2 regions of the Streptococcus sp. XMC genome follow, and region 1 is predicted to be linked to the other one. Evidence: predicted binding sites of a transcription regulator. Region 1 holds the regulator's gene; the other holds the start of a gene.

Region 1 (7,508 bases):
CAGCATAAACACTATCAATCAACATCCCGTAGAGAAAGGATAAAATGCCGGCCACCAGGGTTTGGACTTCCAAAGACAAGTGGCGATAAAGCCCCCGCCAAAGAGTCAAGAGAAAGGCAAAGGCCAGTATCTGAGCGAGCACCACTGGACTCATCCCCAAGAGAAAAGCCGAGGTAAACATGGTGACCGCCATCACCAAACAGGCAAATTGCCAGTCTTCAAATAGCACTAGTAAAAAGAAAATGGCACTAATGGGTTGGACATTGGGCAAGAAGGCAAAGACTTGTCTCAGCACCACACAGAGGGCTGCTAAGAGGGTGATTCGGGTCAAGCGTTTGAGAGGCACTGCATATCCTCCTAGTCAATCGTGAAGTTAAGCTGACCAGACTTGACACCTACCTTGAGGGTTTGCCCTTCAGCCACTTCTCCTCTCAGGAGGATCTCTGCCAAGTAGTCTTCCACCTGGGTCTGAATGGTTCGGCGCAAAGGACGTGCTCCCATCTCTGGATCATATCCGTGAGTCGCCAGCCATTTAAGGGCAGACGCTTGGAATTTCAGAGTAATGCCCTTCTCTGCTAGAGATTGAACCAATGGTTTCACCATAATCTTGACAATCTCATGCATTTGGTCACTGGTCAAGCTATGGAAGACAACCTTCTCATCAATACGGTTGATAAACTCTGGTCGATAGGTCTTCTTCAACTCTTCAAAGATGCGTTTCTCCATATTGGCTTGGTCAAAGCAAATATCCTTAGCTCCAAAGCCAACCGTCTTATCATCTCGTAAAGCGGTAGCTCCCAAGTTTGAGGTCATGATAATAATCGTATTGGAGAAATCTACCTTGCGTCCCTTGCTGTCGGTCAAGACACCGTCATCCAATACTTGCAAGAGAACGTTAAAGATATCTGGATGGGCTTTTTCCACCTCATCAAACAAGAGGACTGAATAAGGTTTGTTGCGGACTTTTTCCGTCAACTCACCCCCTTCTTCATAACCGACATAGCCTGGAGGGGCTCCGTTGAGACGACTGGCCGCAAATTTCTCCATGTATTCACTCATATCAAAGCGAATCAAAGCGGACTCGTCATCAAAGAGAACTTCTGCAAGGGCCTTCGCGAGCTCGGTTTTTCCGACTCCAGTCGGACCAAGGAAGAGGAAAGAGCCAATTGGCCGTTTGTGAGACCGGATTCCAGACTGATTGCGACGAATCGCTCGGCTGATACTTGAGACTGCCTGATCCTGACCAATCACGCGCTTATGAAGTTCCGCTTCTAATTCCAGGTATTTCTTAGCCGCTGTTTGGGTTAGTTTTTCCACAGGAATGCCAGAAAGCTGACTGAGCGTCTTCAGGATATCCTCTTCCTTGACTTCTAGCTGGTAACCTTTCGGACTGGCGTCTTCTTTTAGTAGCTGAGCAACTTTTTTCCACTGTCCCTTGAGCAAGGCCTGATCGGCAGCTGTCAAATCGGACTGAAGACCCGCTTGAGGTCCCTCGTTTTGCACGGTCGCTGCCGCCTCATCCAAAAGATCAATAGCTGAGTCTGGCAAGAGGCGACTGGTCAAATACCGATGGGCATAGACAACAGCTGTCTCAATGGCTGCATCCGTAATATGGACACGGTGGTGACGCTCATAGGTCTTCTTGAGCCCTTGTAAAATCGCGATGCTATCTGCGACAGAGGGTTGCTCAATCAAGACCTTAGCAAAGCGGCGTGACAAAGCGGCATCTTTTTCAATGTGTTTCTGGTATTCTTCTTGCGTAGTAGCCCCTACGGTCCGTAAGGTTCCACGGGCCAAGGCAGGCTTTAAGATATTGGCCGCATCCAAGGTGGAGTCAATCCCTGATCCAGATCCCATAATGGTATGGAGCTCATCGATGAAGAGAATGACATGGCCATCTTCTTCAATGTCATTGATGATGTTGTTCATCCGCTCTTCAAAATCTCCACGGAACCGCGTTCCTGCGACAACATTCATCAAGTCCAACTCTAAGACCCGCATTTTAGCCAGCTCCGTTGGAACATCGCCGCTGGCAATCCGTTGGGCCAAGCCCAAAGCCAGAGCAGTCTTTCCGACACCCGCATCTCCAACGAGGACCGGATTGTTTTTTGTTTTGCGGCTCAAAATCTGAATCATCCGCGAGATTTCTTGGCCCCGGCCAATCACCGGTTCCAAACTACCATTGCGAGCCATTTCTGTCAGATCTCGGGTGTAGTCTTCCAAACCACCACTGGTAGAGGCCGGCATGCCCATCATATTTCCCATGGTTTGACGGTTTGGTTGCTGGGCCCGATAGAGCGAACGAATAGCTTTCACAGCTTCCTTGTCCCAACCTGCTCTTTGTTCCAAGCTCTTACGAAGCTCGACGATTTTAATACCCTCTTCCTGATCATCATAGCGGAAGCCGACATACTCCAATACTTGAGAAGCCAAAGTTCCTCGCTCTAGTAAGAGCGCCAAGAGGACATGCTCTGTTCCAAGACTTTTGGCATGGACTGCCTGGGCAATCTCTTGGGACCGGTTCATGATTTCTTCGACACGGAAAGAAAAAGGAAATACCTCATAGCGGCCATCCCGTTGGTAGACTTGGCCCGTGATGTGCTCCGCCGCATCTTGAAAATCATCAATCTGCATAGGATAGTCACTTAAGACGGAACCAGCTACACTATAAGGATTATTGGCTAGGGCTACTAGGATATGCCAGGTATCTAGCGTTTGAGACTCAAAATGACCCGCCAAGATTTGAGCGGCTTCAATCGTTTCTAATAGGGCTTTTGAATAGTTCATAAGGAGATTACATTCCCTTTCTATCGACTTGTTGGATAATTTTTCGTAGGATATTGGCTCGTAAGCGATGGGCTTCACTTCCCAGAACCTCGTCTGTCGTCGTCACTGACAAAAGCTCTGCTTCTCTCTTTGTAAGGAGTTTTTCTTCAAATAGCATTTGAAGGATATCGCCAAAAACAGTCTGACTGATTTGTTCCCCGATACTTGCGCCAAGCTCTTTTAGCATCTGGTGTTGGTCTGAAAATTGGACCTTGCCAATCCGGATGTACCCTCCGCCTCCACGCTTGCTCTCTACGATGTAGCCTCGACTTTCGGTGAAGCGGGTCTTGATCACATAATTGATTTGACTAGGAACAACTTGGAAAACATCCGCTAATTCGCTTCTCTTGAGCTCTGCGATGCCTGCTTGAGCCAGTAGCGACTTGATATAGGCCTCAATGCTATCTGATGTATTTTTACTTGCCATGATGCTCCTTTCTAACCTTTTCATTCTAGATGAGCCCTCTGCTTTTCAGAGGATCAAAAATGGTCTCATCATCCATGATGTCATTATTGACCTTATCTGACTATTATACAATTTTTGCGCCTGTAAATAAAGCAAAGACTACGTCGAGATAGAATCTGAAGACCCCTTGTTGGTAGCCAGAAGGAGGCCAAAAAAGAGGCTAGCCATTGCTAACCTCTTCTAGAAGGGGCATTAGGATTTCCGACGAGCGAATTTTACTCTTCCGCCTAAGAAGCCTAAGCCGAGTAGTCCGATCCAGGCTAAGAAACTTGCCTTCTCTGATCCTGTCTGTGGCAGTTTTTCTTGGGACGGCACAGGGTCCGGAGTTACAGCTTCTACCACAGGAGAAAGAGGAGTTTCTTTCAAAGCCGTCGGTGTCAACAGCCGAGAAATTCCACTTTCTTTTTTATCTTCTGGTGGAAGGAGCGGTTTCGTTTCTTGTGAGTCTTCACTTGGACTTGTTGGTAGCGGTACTTCGGGAATAATAGGACTTTCTTCCACTTCCTTTGTTCCGACTTCTGTGATCTGGTCCCGGGCCTCCACCTCGACAAAGACATCGACTTCTTTCCGAATTTCTTTGCTTTCTTCTTGTCGAACCTCGATCAATTTCAGCCGGCGTCCAACCTTCCCTGCTTGAAGGATCCGGCTTTCGCCCTTGGCTAAATCCTTGTTTTCACGCGTTTGACTCTCAAATGGAATCTCCTCCGCTTCGATGAGCAGTTCTGGTTTTTCAAGAATCAAATCCCGAACACCTTCGTCTGGGCGTGTCTGCATCAGCGGTTCATAATTGCGAGCATCTTCTAAGATGGTTGCAAGGGCTTCTACTTGATTCGCTGCAGCAACCAAATCTGGGCGCTCTTGATCCAACAACTGAGTCAAATCCGTCAATTGTCCTTGAACCGTCGGTTTGAGGTCTGCTTTCAAGCGTTCGAGAGAAGTAGCCTTGATCTTTTCTACTCCTTTTCTGATGATCTGTTGCAGCTCTTCTTGACTGAGCAACTGGCTATCTTTCCCTGATAGGATAAATCGGTCTACCTGGATGGCTCTGGATGACTGAGGGTCATTGAGGGCTGGATCCAGGTGCAAGCGTAGCTGGTGGTAGCCTTTTGCTAGACCTTGTAGATTGACCAAACTCTGGTCGAGTTTGCGTTGGTCTCCATAGCCACTGAAGTAATGGTCACCTTCGATCTCATAATCATGGCCACGACCTTCCTCGAAGGCCATTTCTTTTCCATCCAGGGTGACGCTGTAGAGTCCATGACTTGGATCAACCACTCCTCGAACCTCCACACCTGTGCCCTTAAAGGTAATGGTCACTTCAATGTGTTTCTTGCCTTCCTCATCGGTCACTTGGTTAAAGCTCGACCAGGATTCTGTTCCATTTGAGAAGTTTGGATTGTCTGTCTCGTGGTGCCAGCCCTCACTGTAGTGCAGTTTTGGATCTTGGTCATCTACTTCTTTGCGATTTTCTGGAAGCAGGTCCTCGTTCATTACTTGGACTGTCAGTTCTGGAATAAAGCCGACTAGACTTCCTTGATCCGGATGCAACAATTTGACCTTAAAGTCATAGACATCGGTCGCTTTTCCTGCAAAATCAAGGGTTGGGACTTGGACTGTTTTTTCCGTCTCGCCATCTGCGAACTCAAGAGTGACGTTGGTATCTTTGTAGACCTTGCCATGAACCCCTGTTCCCGGTTCTGTGATTAATTTAAGACTAGCGCTTCCTTTAGAGCCACCTTTTCTCTTGACGACGACTTGCGCTGGGTCGCCTTTCTTAACGGCTAGGGTTGGCTGAGCAAATTCAAAGAGACCCTTTTCTTGGTTATTGAGCGCATAAATCCCTTCCGTTGCGATCGCATCTCCCTTGCTATTGACCAAGGTCAAGGTATGAGCCCCTGCTTTCAAATCTGGTGTTTCATAAACCTTTTGGCTACGTTTCCGAGTTGGACTTTGGGTATTAACCGTCGCTAGCTTTTGGCCATCGACATAGACATCCATTTCTCCATGACCAGGGTCGACAGTTGCGACGACATAGGCTTTGGTGCCTTCAAACTGATAGGTCACGGAAGCTCCCTTTTCCTTGGTCCACATAGAGGTGCCTCGAACGCCTTCTCCCTCTTCATTCCATTGGCTATTGGCTCGGTCAGCAATCCGGTCAGAATGATAGGCCAAACCAAGCGGATAGCCATCGGTTTCTTCAATGCTAGCTGGGGTCTTATAGACAGAGACACCGTTTAAGATTGGAGTAGCTTGGGCATCGGTGATGGACACCCGGATATAGCGACTATCAACTGGTTGCCCTTTGATCAATCGGCGGTATCCTACGGTTGAACCAGCCCCAAAAGGAACCCATTGCCCATTCACTGCCACATCAATAGTGAAGCCAGAAATCCGTTGGCCTTTCTCGATGGTTTCTTTGAGCTCTACCACATCAAAATGTTGCTCTTTTCCAAGATCCAGGACAAAAGAGCCGGTCTTGGCATCATCTGCAGGTGCCCAACTGGTCTTTTCATCTCCATCCGTCAAATGGCTGGCTGAGTAATGAGCATTGCGTCGTGTCGAGTCAGCTTCGACCAAAGCTCCTGCCGCATAGTCCACACTGTAGAGTTGGTCCAAGGTCTGGCGGAATTCTTTCAAACGGGCCACATCGGCATCCGCAAATTTCCCATCTTGATTGGGTGGAATATTGAGCAAGAGTGGCGTCCCACGACCGACCGATTTGAAGTAAATGTCCATCAATTCGCGCAAGGACTTAGGCTCTTGGTTGTCATGGTAGAACCAACCGGAGCGAATAGAAACATCAGCCTCTCCCACTGAGTATTGCTTCCCTTCTGGATCCCCGTGATTGAGGTAGCTATTGGATGGATTGTTGCGGATCTTATCTGGATTGACCTTTTGCCAAACCGGATCTCCGGCAATCCCCTTTTCATTTCCAATCCAACGAACATTGGTCGGCTCAGCTGAGAAAATGGCAATGTCCCCTTGGGCCTTGCGAATGGCTTCAAACCACTTGTCAAAGGTATAGGTAACCTTTTGAGCCCCATCGCCGCGCGCTCCATCCATCCAGACTTCTACGAACTTGCCCTTGTTTCCATATTTTGGATCTTCAAGGATTTCCTTAAGCTGGTTGAGATAGTATTCATTGTATTGGTCCTCTGTATCCACATGGTAGAGTGGGCTGTGAGCATCCCAAGGCGAGAGGTAGACCCCCATGTCCATGTCATACTTGCTGGCAGAAGCTGAAACCTCGGCTAGGACATCGCCTTTCCCTTCCTTCCAACCACTTTTGGCAATGGTATGGTCGGTGTATTTAGAAGGGTACAGGAGGAAACCATCGTGGTGCTTGACGACCATGATAGTTCGTTTAAAGCCAGCATCTTTCAGGGTTTTGATCCACTGATCGGTATCCAGATGCTCTGGATAGAAATAATAAGGATCTTCTTGCCCATCTCCCCATTCACGGTCGTAGTAGGTGTTCATCCCAAAGTGGATGAAGGCTGCCAGTTCTTCGCGGTGGTATTGCATTTGGGCCTTGCTAGGAAGCGGTCCGTAGTCTGCAATTTCAGGCTCCTCATCTAGAGAAGTGGCTGGTTGGGTTGCTTCTGTCCCTTGGCTGACTGCTCGATTTTCTTTCTCACTCCTTACGGGTGAGGAAGGTTCTGATTCTTCTTGGTGTTCTTTCACAGCTGTTTCCTCCTCCCCTTGATGCTCGACATCACTGGTTTCGACCCGTTCTTCACGAGTCTCATTCCTCTCAGCTTGTTCCTCTGCATAACTGGTAGTGACTCCTAAAAAACAAGTCGCTACGACTACAGAGCAAACCCCTACTGAGAGTTTGCGAATGCCAAATCGATTTCTCTTATCAACTAATCTTTTTCCCATATTCCATTCCTTTATGTCATCAGGTAAAGAGGGTGGAGACTCCCCCATCCTCTTTCTGTTACCTGTGAACTTTTCACCGTATAGTTGCTGGCTTATCCAGCTTTTTACTTGGCCTTATCGGCTCTTTTTTTCTGATCATCCAGCACAGCACCGGCAAGTCCTGCTGCTAGGAGACCTGCAACAAGGCTTGCGACGCTTTCTTCTGATCCTGTATGTGGCAAGGAAGCTTGCTCAGAAGTCGTAGCTACTTTTACCCCTTCCCCATGTGAGTCTGAGACTACTGAGGATGATGGTGCTTGAGGATTTGCAAGAGACTCCTTGGTACCGACTTCGA
Region 2 (7,508 bases), on a different contig from region 1:
CAAGGTTTGCGCGTGCTAGGGGTTAGTTACAAATCAAATCTTGAGGAAGGCTATGCCTTTGAAGTGGCAGATGAAGCAGACATGATCTTGACGGGCTACCTAGCCTTCTTAGATCCACCAAAACCATCTGCAGCACCAGCCATCAATACCCTTGCGGAATACGGAGTTGCTACTAAAATCCTTACGGGTGATAATGAGAAAGTGACCCAAGCGGTTTGTGAAAAGGTGGGACTGGATGTTGACCGCATTTTGCTGGGTAGCGATATCGACAGTCTCTCTGATTCAGACTTGGCCCAAGCAGTAGAAATCACCACCGTTTTTGCAAAATTATCTCCAGATCAAAAAGCACGCATTATCTTGCAACTCAAAGCAAATGGCCACAAGGTCGGATATATGGGAGATGGGATCAACGATGCTCCTTCTATGAAAGTGGCAGATGTGGGAATTTCGGTTGATACAGCTGTCGATATTGCCAAAGAAACAGCAGATGTTATCCTTCTGGATAAAGACTTGATGGTCCTCGAAAAAGGCTTGGTAGAAGGCCGCAAGGTTTATGCCAATATGACCAAGTACATCAAGATGACCGTTTCTTCGAATTTCGGGAATATCTTCTCCCTTCTCTTTGCTAGTATTTTCCTTCCTTTCCTTCCAATGGCCCCTATCCATCTCATCGTTTTGAACTTGGTTTATGACCTTTCCTGTATCGCCTTGCCTTTTGACCGAGTGGATAAGGACTTCTTGAAGAAACCTCGGATTTGGGAAGCAAAATCCATTACCCGCTTTATGGCCTGGTTTGGTCCTATTTCCTCTGTCTTTGACATCTTGACCTTTATCACTCTCTACTTTATCATCGTACCCATGATTACAGGATATGGCTATGTCCATGGAGCAGAAAGTGCGGGACTCTTCATCATGCTCTTTCAAACTGGCTGGTTCATTGAGTCCATGTGGTCCCAAACTATGGTCATCTATATGCTCCGCTCTCCAAAATTGCCTTTTGTTCAAAGCCGGCCAGCTCTTGCTGTTATGGCAACGACTCTATTGGGAGCACTCTTGGTTACCTTCTTACCATATGGCCCATTGGCTTCCTTGTTAAAAGTAGCGCCACTGAATAGTCTTTACTTCCTATTACTGGCGGGAATCCTCTTCCTTTATATGGCAAGTGTCACCCTGGTCAAACACTATTATATTGGCAAGTACAAAGAGTGGCTATAAGCTAGTCATTAAAATAAGAAAAGAAAAGGTTTGCATATTTGTAGGCCTTTTTCTTCCTTTTTGATATAATAAGATGAATATAGAGAAAGAAGGAACCACAATGGGAAAACTTGAAGTTATTAAACATCCACTGATTCAGCATAAATTGTCTATTTTGCGTCGAACTGATACCTCTACAAAGGCTTTTCGTGAATTAGTAGATGAAATTGCTATGTTGATGGGATACGAAGTTTTGCGCGAGCTTCCTCTTGAAGATGTAGAAATCGAAACACCGATCACAAAAACAATTCAAAAACAAATTGCTGGTAAAAAACTAGCAATTGTCCCAATCCTTCGTGCGGGAATCGGGATGGTAGACGGACTCTTGAGTTTAGTACCAGCTGCCAAAGTTGGGCATATCGGAATGTACCGTGATGAAGAAACCTTGAAACCAGTTGAGTACTTGGTGAAGTTACCAGAGGATATTGACCAACGTCAAATCTTTGTGGTAGACCCAATGTTGGCGACTGGGGGCTCTGCAATCTTAGCGGTGGACTCATTGAAGAAACGTGGCGCAAGCCATATTAAGTTTGTCTGCCTAGTTGCGGCACCAGAAGGTGTGGAAGCTCTTCAAACAGCCCATCCTGATGTAGAAATCTTTGCAGCAGCCTTGGATGAACGCCTTAACGAAAATGGCTATATCGTTCCAGGTTTGGGAGATGCTGGAGACCGCTTGTTTGGTACCAAATAAGCGCCTATCCAATCCTTCTTTGGGAAAGTAAAAATTTGACCTTTGTTGACCAATGGGATATAATAACTTTTATAAAGAATGGAAGGAGAGCTAGACTCTCGAATCAACCGGATGAAACTCCTGAGATGGTGCCGGTTATAATGGATAAAAGGAGATGAATGAATGATTCCAGTAGTTATTGAACAAACCAGTCGTGGCGAACGCTCATACGACATATACTCACGCCTCTTAAAAGACCGTATTATTATGGTTACAGGACCAGTAGAAGACCAAATGGCCAATTCGATTATTGCCCAATTGCTCTTCTTAGATGCCCAAGATAATACCAAAGACATCTATATGTATATCAATACGCCAGGAGGCTCTGTCTCTGCAGGGTTGGCTATCGTCGATACCATGAACTTTATCAAATCAGACGTCCAAACCATTGTCATGGGGATGGCAGCTTCAATGGGGACTGTGATTGCATCAAGCGGTGCCAAAGGCAAACGCTTCATGTTGCCAAATGCGGAGTACATGATCCACCAACCAATGGGTGGTACTGGTGGCGGTACCCAACAAACGGATATGGCCATTGCAGCAGAACACTTGTTGAAAACACGTCACAGATTGGAAAAAATCTTGGCAGAAAATTCAGGGCAAACCATCAAGAAAATCCACGCTGATGCTGAACGGGATAACTGGATGACTGCAGAAGAAACCTTAGCTTATGGTTTCATCGATGAAATCATGGCCAACAACAATCTTGGATAAGGAATCCTTGTCACTAGGTCCCTCTCCTATCATAGGAGAGGTTTTTTAGTCCTCTTTTCACTTTCTAGAAAAAGATAGTATTTTTACTAGAAATTTGCTATACTTGTAACAGAAGCAGAAAGGGATTGTGTATGTTTGAGAAGCAGGCTAGAACAGGCTTAATTGTTAAATTGTATTATAATCGAGATGCAAAGAAATTAAAGGATATTGGAGATGTAATCTATCATTCCAAAAAAATGCGCTATGTACAGGTCTATGTCGATAGTCCTCAAGTCCTTGAAATCATGCAGCAATTAAAAAAAGAGCGCTTTGTAAAGAAGGTCCAAATCTGCCATATTCAAGAATTGGATCGTGATTTTGTAGGAAGTTTGCACCGTCAACAAGATGAAACACAAGTAGAAAACGCAATCATTTAAAGGATTGCGTTTTTTATGTTGACAATTTTCTGATAATTCGGTATATTCTTAATATCTATTTATTTTAAGAATTATTTAAGGAGATTATCACAAATGAAGAATAAATTTGCTCTTTCATTTTTAACAATTGCAAGTGTCGCTCTTCTTGCTGCTTGTGGTGAAGTGTCAACTTCAGGTTCAAACACAACTGGTAACGAAATCGGCAAAGAACTAAAAATCGGTTTTAACTTTGAAAAAACTGGTGAAGTAGCAGCCTATGGTAGTGCTGAACAAAAAGGTGCTCAATTAGCAGTTGATGAAATCAATGATAATGGTGGAGCTGATGGTAAGAAGATTGTTGTTACAGACAAAGATAACAAATCTGAAACAGCTGAAGCAGCTACAATCACTACAAACCTTGTCACTCAATCAAAAGTGAACGCTCTTGTAGGACCTGCAACTTCAGGTGCCACTGCCGCAGCGGTTGCGAATGCTGGTAAAGCAGGTGTTCCATTGGTAACACCATCAGCAACACAAGATAATTTGACAAAAGGTCAAGATTTCCTTTTCCGTGCAACCTTCATCGATAGCTTCCAAGGACAAATCATTGCTAAATATACAACGGATAATTTGAAAGCGAAGAAAGTTGTTCTTTACTACGATAACTCATCTGACTATGCAAAAGGGATTGCTGAAGCCTTTAAGAAATCTTATAAAGGTGAAATCGTAGCGACAGAAACTTTCCAATCTAAGGATACAGACTTCCAAGCTGCTCTTACAAAAATCAAAGACAAAGACTTCGATGCCATTGTCCTTCCAGGGTACTACACTGAAACTGGTAAGATCGTAAACCAAGCACGTGGTATGGGAATCAAACAACCAATTATCGGTGGTGATGGATTTAGTGATGCCAAGTTCGTTGAACAAGCAACACCTGCTGCAGCTACAGACATTTACTACGTAGCTGGATTCTCTACTGAAGGTGAAATGACTGATAAAGCCAAGAAATTCGTAGAAGCTTATAAAGCGAAATACAACGAAGAACCTTCAATGTTTGCGGCTTTGGCATATGATTCAGTTTACATGATTGCGGAAGCATCTAAAGGTGCTAAGAACTCTGTCGAATTGAAAGACAACCTTGCGAAGTTGAAAGACTTGGAAGGTGTTACTGGTACAATGTCTATTGACAAAGACCATAATCCGGTTAAATCTGCACTTATGATTGGCTTAAAAGATGGTAAAGTTGAGTCAGTCGAGTCGGTTAAACCTTAATTATCATTTGCTGTTTGTACAAGAGGCTGGGAGAATGAAAATTCCTGGCCTCGCTCTTTATTGTTAGAAAGGATGGTTCAAATGCTCCAGCAATTAGTGAACGGTCTAATCTTGGGAAGTGTCTATGCACTCTTGGCCCTTGGTTATACCATGGTGTATGGAATTATCAAATTGATCAACTTTGCCCATGGGGACATCTACATGGTAGGTGCCTTTATGGGATATTTCTTATTGAACTCATTGAAAGTTAACTTCTTTGTAGCCTTGCTACTAGCTATGGTTGGGACAGCTATTTTAGGGGTTGTGATTGAGTACCTGGCTTATCGTCCGCTTCGTCATTCAACTCGGATTGCAGCCTTGATCACAGCCATCGGGGTTTCCTTCTTGCTCCAATATGGGATGGTCTTCTTTGTAGGGGCCAATACCCGTTCCTTCCCGCAAGTCATTGAAATCGTTCGTTACAATTTTGGTCCTATTTCGATCTCCAATATTCAGTTGATGATCTTGGGAGTGTCTGTTTTCTTGATGCTCGCTCTTCAATTTATTGTCCAAAAGACAAAGATGGGGAAAGCTATGCGTGCCGTTTCTGTTGATAGCGATGCAGCTCAATTGATGGGGATTAACGTAAACCGGACCATCAGCTTTACCTTTGCTTTGGGATCAGCCCTGGCGGGTGCTGGTGGGGTTTTAATCGGTTTGTATTACAACTCGATCGAACCTTTGATGGGGATAACACCAGGGATCAAAGCCTTTGTTGCAGCCGTTCTTGGAGGAATCGGGATCATTCCAGGTGCGGCCCTAGGTGGATTTGTCATCGGTTTGTTGGAAACCTTCGCTACAGCGATCGGTCTTTCAGACTTCCGTGATGCCATTGTGTATGCTATCTTGATTGTGATCTTGCTGATCCGTCCAGCAGGTATCCTCGGTAAAAATGTGAAAGAGAAGGTGTAAGCCATGAAACAAAATTTAAAAGTGAATATAGTCTGGCTTGGTCTTTTGGTCGCAGGTTTTGCCTTGATCCAAGTCTTGGTTGCAGCAGGTGTGCTCAACCTCTTCTATATCCAAATTTTGGAACAAATCGGGATTAACATCATCCTTGCGGTTGGTTTGAACCTCATCGTTGGTTTTTCAGGTCAATTCTCACTCGGACATGCCGGATTTATGGCAATTGGTGCCTACTCTGCAGCCATTCTCGGTTCCAAATCACCAACCTACGGTGCTTTTTTTGGAGCGATGGTTTTAGGTGCTTTGATTGCTGGTGTCGTTGCCTTGATCGTTGGGGTTCCAACCCTTCGGTTAAAAGGGGACTACCTAGCGATTGCGACACTTGGAGTTTCTGAAATTATCCGGATCTTGATCGTCAATGGTGGTACCCTAACAAATGGAGCCGCTGGGATCCTTGGTTTGCCAGCCTTTACAACCTGGCAATTGGTTTACCTCTTTGTCGTGATTACAACTATCTTTACGATTAACTTCTTACGCAGTCCAATTGGACGCTCTACCCTTTCTGTTCGTGAAGATGAAATCGCAGCAGAATCTGTTGGGATCAATACGACCAAAGTCAAAGTCATCGCCTTTGTATTTGGTGCGATCACAGCGGCCATTGCTGGATCTCTTCAAGCCGGCTTTATCGGTTCTGTTGTTCCGAAAGATTACTCTTTCACCAATACCATTAATGTCTTGATCATTGTCGTTTTCGGTGGTTTGGGATCGATGTCAGGAACAGTTGTGGCAGCCATCGTCTTGGGAATCTTGAACATGGTGCTTCAAGATTTCTCAAGCGTACGTATGATCATTTACTCATTAGCTTTGATTCTCGTAATGATCTTCCGTCCAGGTGGTCTTCTTGGAACATGGGAATTTAGCTTGAAAAAACTACTCTCAAAAAAGGAGGCTAACTAATGGCACTTCTTGAAGTAAAAAATTTAACAAAAAACTTTGGTGGTTTGACAGCTGTTGGGGATGTGACCATGGAACTCAATGAAGGGGAATTGGTTGGTTTGATCGGACCCAACGGTGCCGGTAAAACAACCCTCTTCAACCTCCTAACAGGGGTATATGAGCCAAGTGAAGGGACCATTACCTTAGATGGGCAGTTACTTAATGGTAAAGCACCATATAAAATCGCTGCTGGTGGTCTTGGACGGACCTTTCAAAACATTCGTCTCTTTAAAGATTTGAGCGTTTTGGACAATGTCTTGATTGCCTTTGCCAATCACCACAAACCACATGTTTTTGCTAGTCTTTTCCGTTTGCCAAGCTATTACAAAAATGAAGAAGACTTGAAAGCTAAAGCCCTCGAGTTGTTAGCAATATTTGGTTTGGAAAAGGAAGCAGCTACCTTGGCTAAGAACTTAGCTTATGGACAACAACGTCACTTAGAGATCGTTCGTGCCCTTGCAACAGAGCCGAAGATCCTCTTCTTGGATGAGCCTGCTGCAGGGATGAATCCCCAAGAAACTGCAGAATTAACCCAACTGATCCGTCGCATTCAAAAAGAATTTAATATTACGATTATGCTAATCGAGCACGATATGAGCTTGGTCATGGAAGTAACAGAACGGATTTATGTATTGGAATATGGTCGCTTGATTGCCCATGGTACACCAGATGAAATCAAGACCAACAAACGCGTAATCGAAGCATATCTAGGAGGTGAAGCCTAATGTCTATGTTAAAAGTTGAAAATCTTTCTGTACACTATGGCATGATCCAGGCTGTCCGTGATGTCAGCTTCGAAGTCAATGAAGGGGAAGTTGTTTCCTTGATCGGTGCCAATGGCGCTGGGAAAACATCTATTCTTCGTACCATTTCAGGTTTGGTGCGTCCAAGTGATGGGAAAATCGAGTTTTTAGGTCAGGAGATTCAAAAGGTTCCGGCTCAAAAAATTGTAGCTGCTGGACTCTCTCAAGTTCCAGAAGGTCGCCACGTCTTTCCAGGCTTGACCGTTATGGAAAACTTGGAAATGGGAGCTTTCTTGAAAAAAGATCGAGAAGAAAATCAAGCTAACTTGAAGAAAGTCTTCTCACGTTTCCCACGTTTGGAAGAACGGAAGAACCAAGATGCAGCCACCCTATCTGGTGGGGAACAACAAATGCTAGCAATGGGTCGTGCCCTCATGTCGACGCCAAAACTCTTGCTTC

The links. Region 1 encodes CtsR, which represses protease genes until heat stress. Its sites were predicted from a motif close to TTGGTCAAAAAAGGTCAAANA; they were not measured.
Region 2: a site for CtsR is predicted at 1,978-1,998, ahead of LXO72_RS00955 (ATP-dependent Clp protease proteolytic subunit). Genes of this name have one in related genera too.

The regions. Positions count from the first base shown of each region.
Region 1 is NZ_JAJTNQ010000002.1:195,859-203,366, forward strand. It holds gene LXO72_RS05855 (ECF transporter S component) at 1-346, opposite strand, end outside; gene LXO72_RS05860 (ATP-dependent Clp protease ATP-binding subunit) at 358-2,787, opposite strand; gene LXO72_RS05865 (CtsR family transcriptional regulator) at 2,795-3,253, opposite strand; gene LXO72_RS05870 (alpha-L-fucosidase) at 3,485-7,174, opposite strand; gene LXO72_RS05875 (Ig-like domain-containing protein) at 7,279-7,508, opposite strand, start outside.
Region 2 is NZ_JAJTNQ010000001.1:208,956-216,463, forward strand. It holds gene mgtA (magnesium-translocating P-type ATPase) at 1-1,215, shown strand, start outside; gene upp (uracil phosphoribosyltransferase) at 1,316-1,945, shown strand; gene LXO72_RS00955 (ATP-dependent Clp protease proteolytic subunit) at 2,108-2,698, shown strand; gene LXO72_RS00960 (DUF2129 domain-containing protein) at 2,830-3,114, shown strand; gene LXO72_RS00965 (ABC transporter substrate-binding protein) at 3,208-4,365, shown strand; gene LXO72_RS00970 (branched-chain amino acid ABC transporter permease) at 4,447-5,316, shown strand; gene LXO72_RS00975 (branched-chain amino acid ABC transporter permease) at 5,320-6,267, shown strand; gene LXO72_RS00980 (ABC transporter ATP-binding protein) at 6,267-7,031, shown strand; gene LXO72_RS00985 (ABC transporter ATP-binding protein) at 7,031-7,508, shown strand, end outside.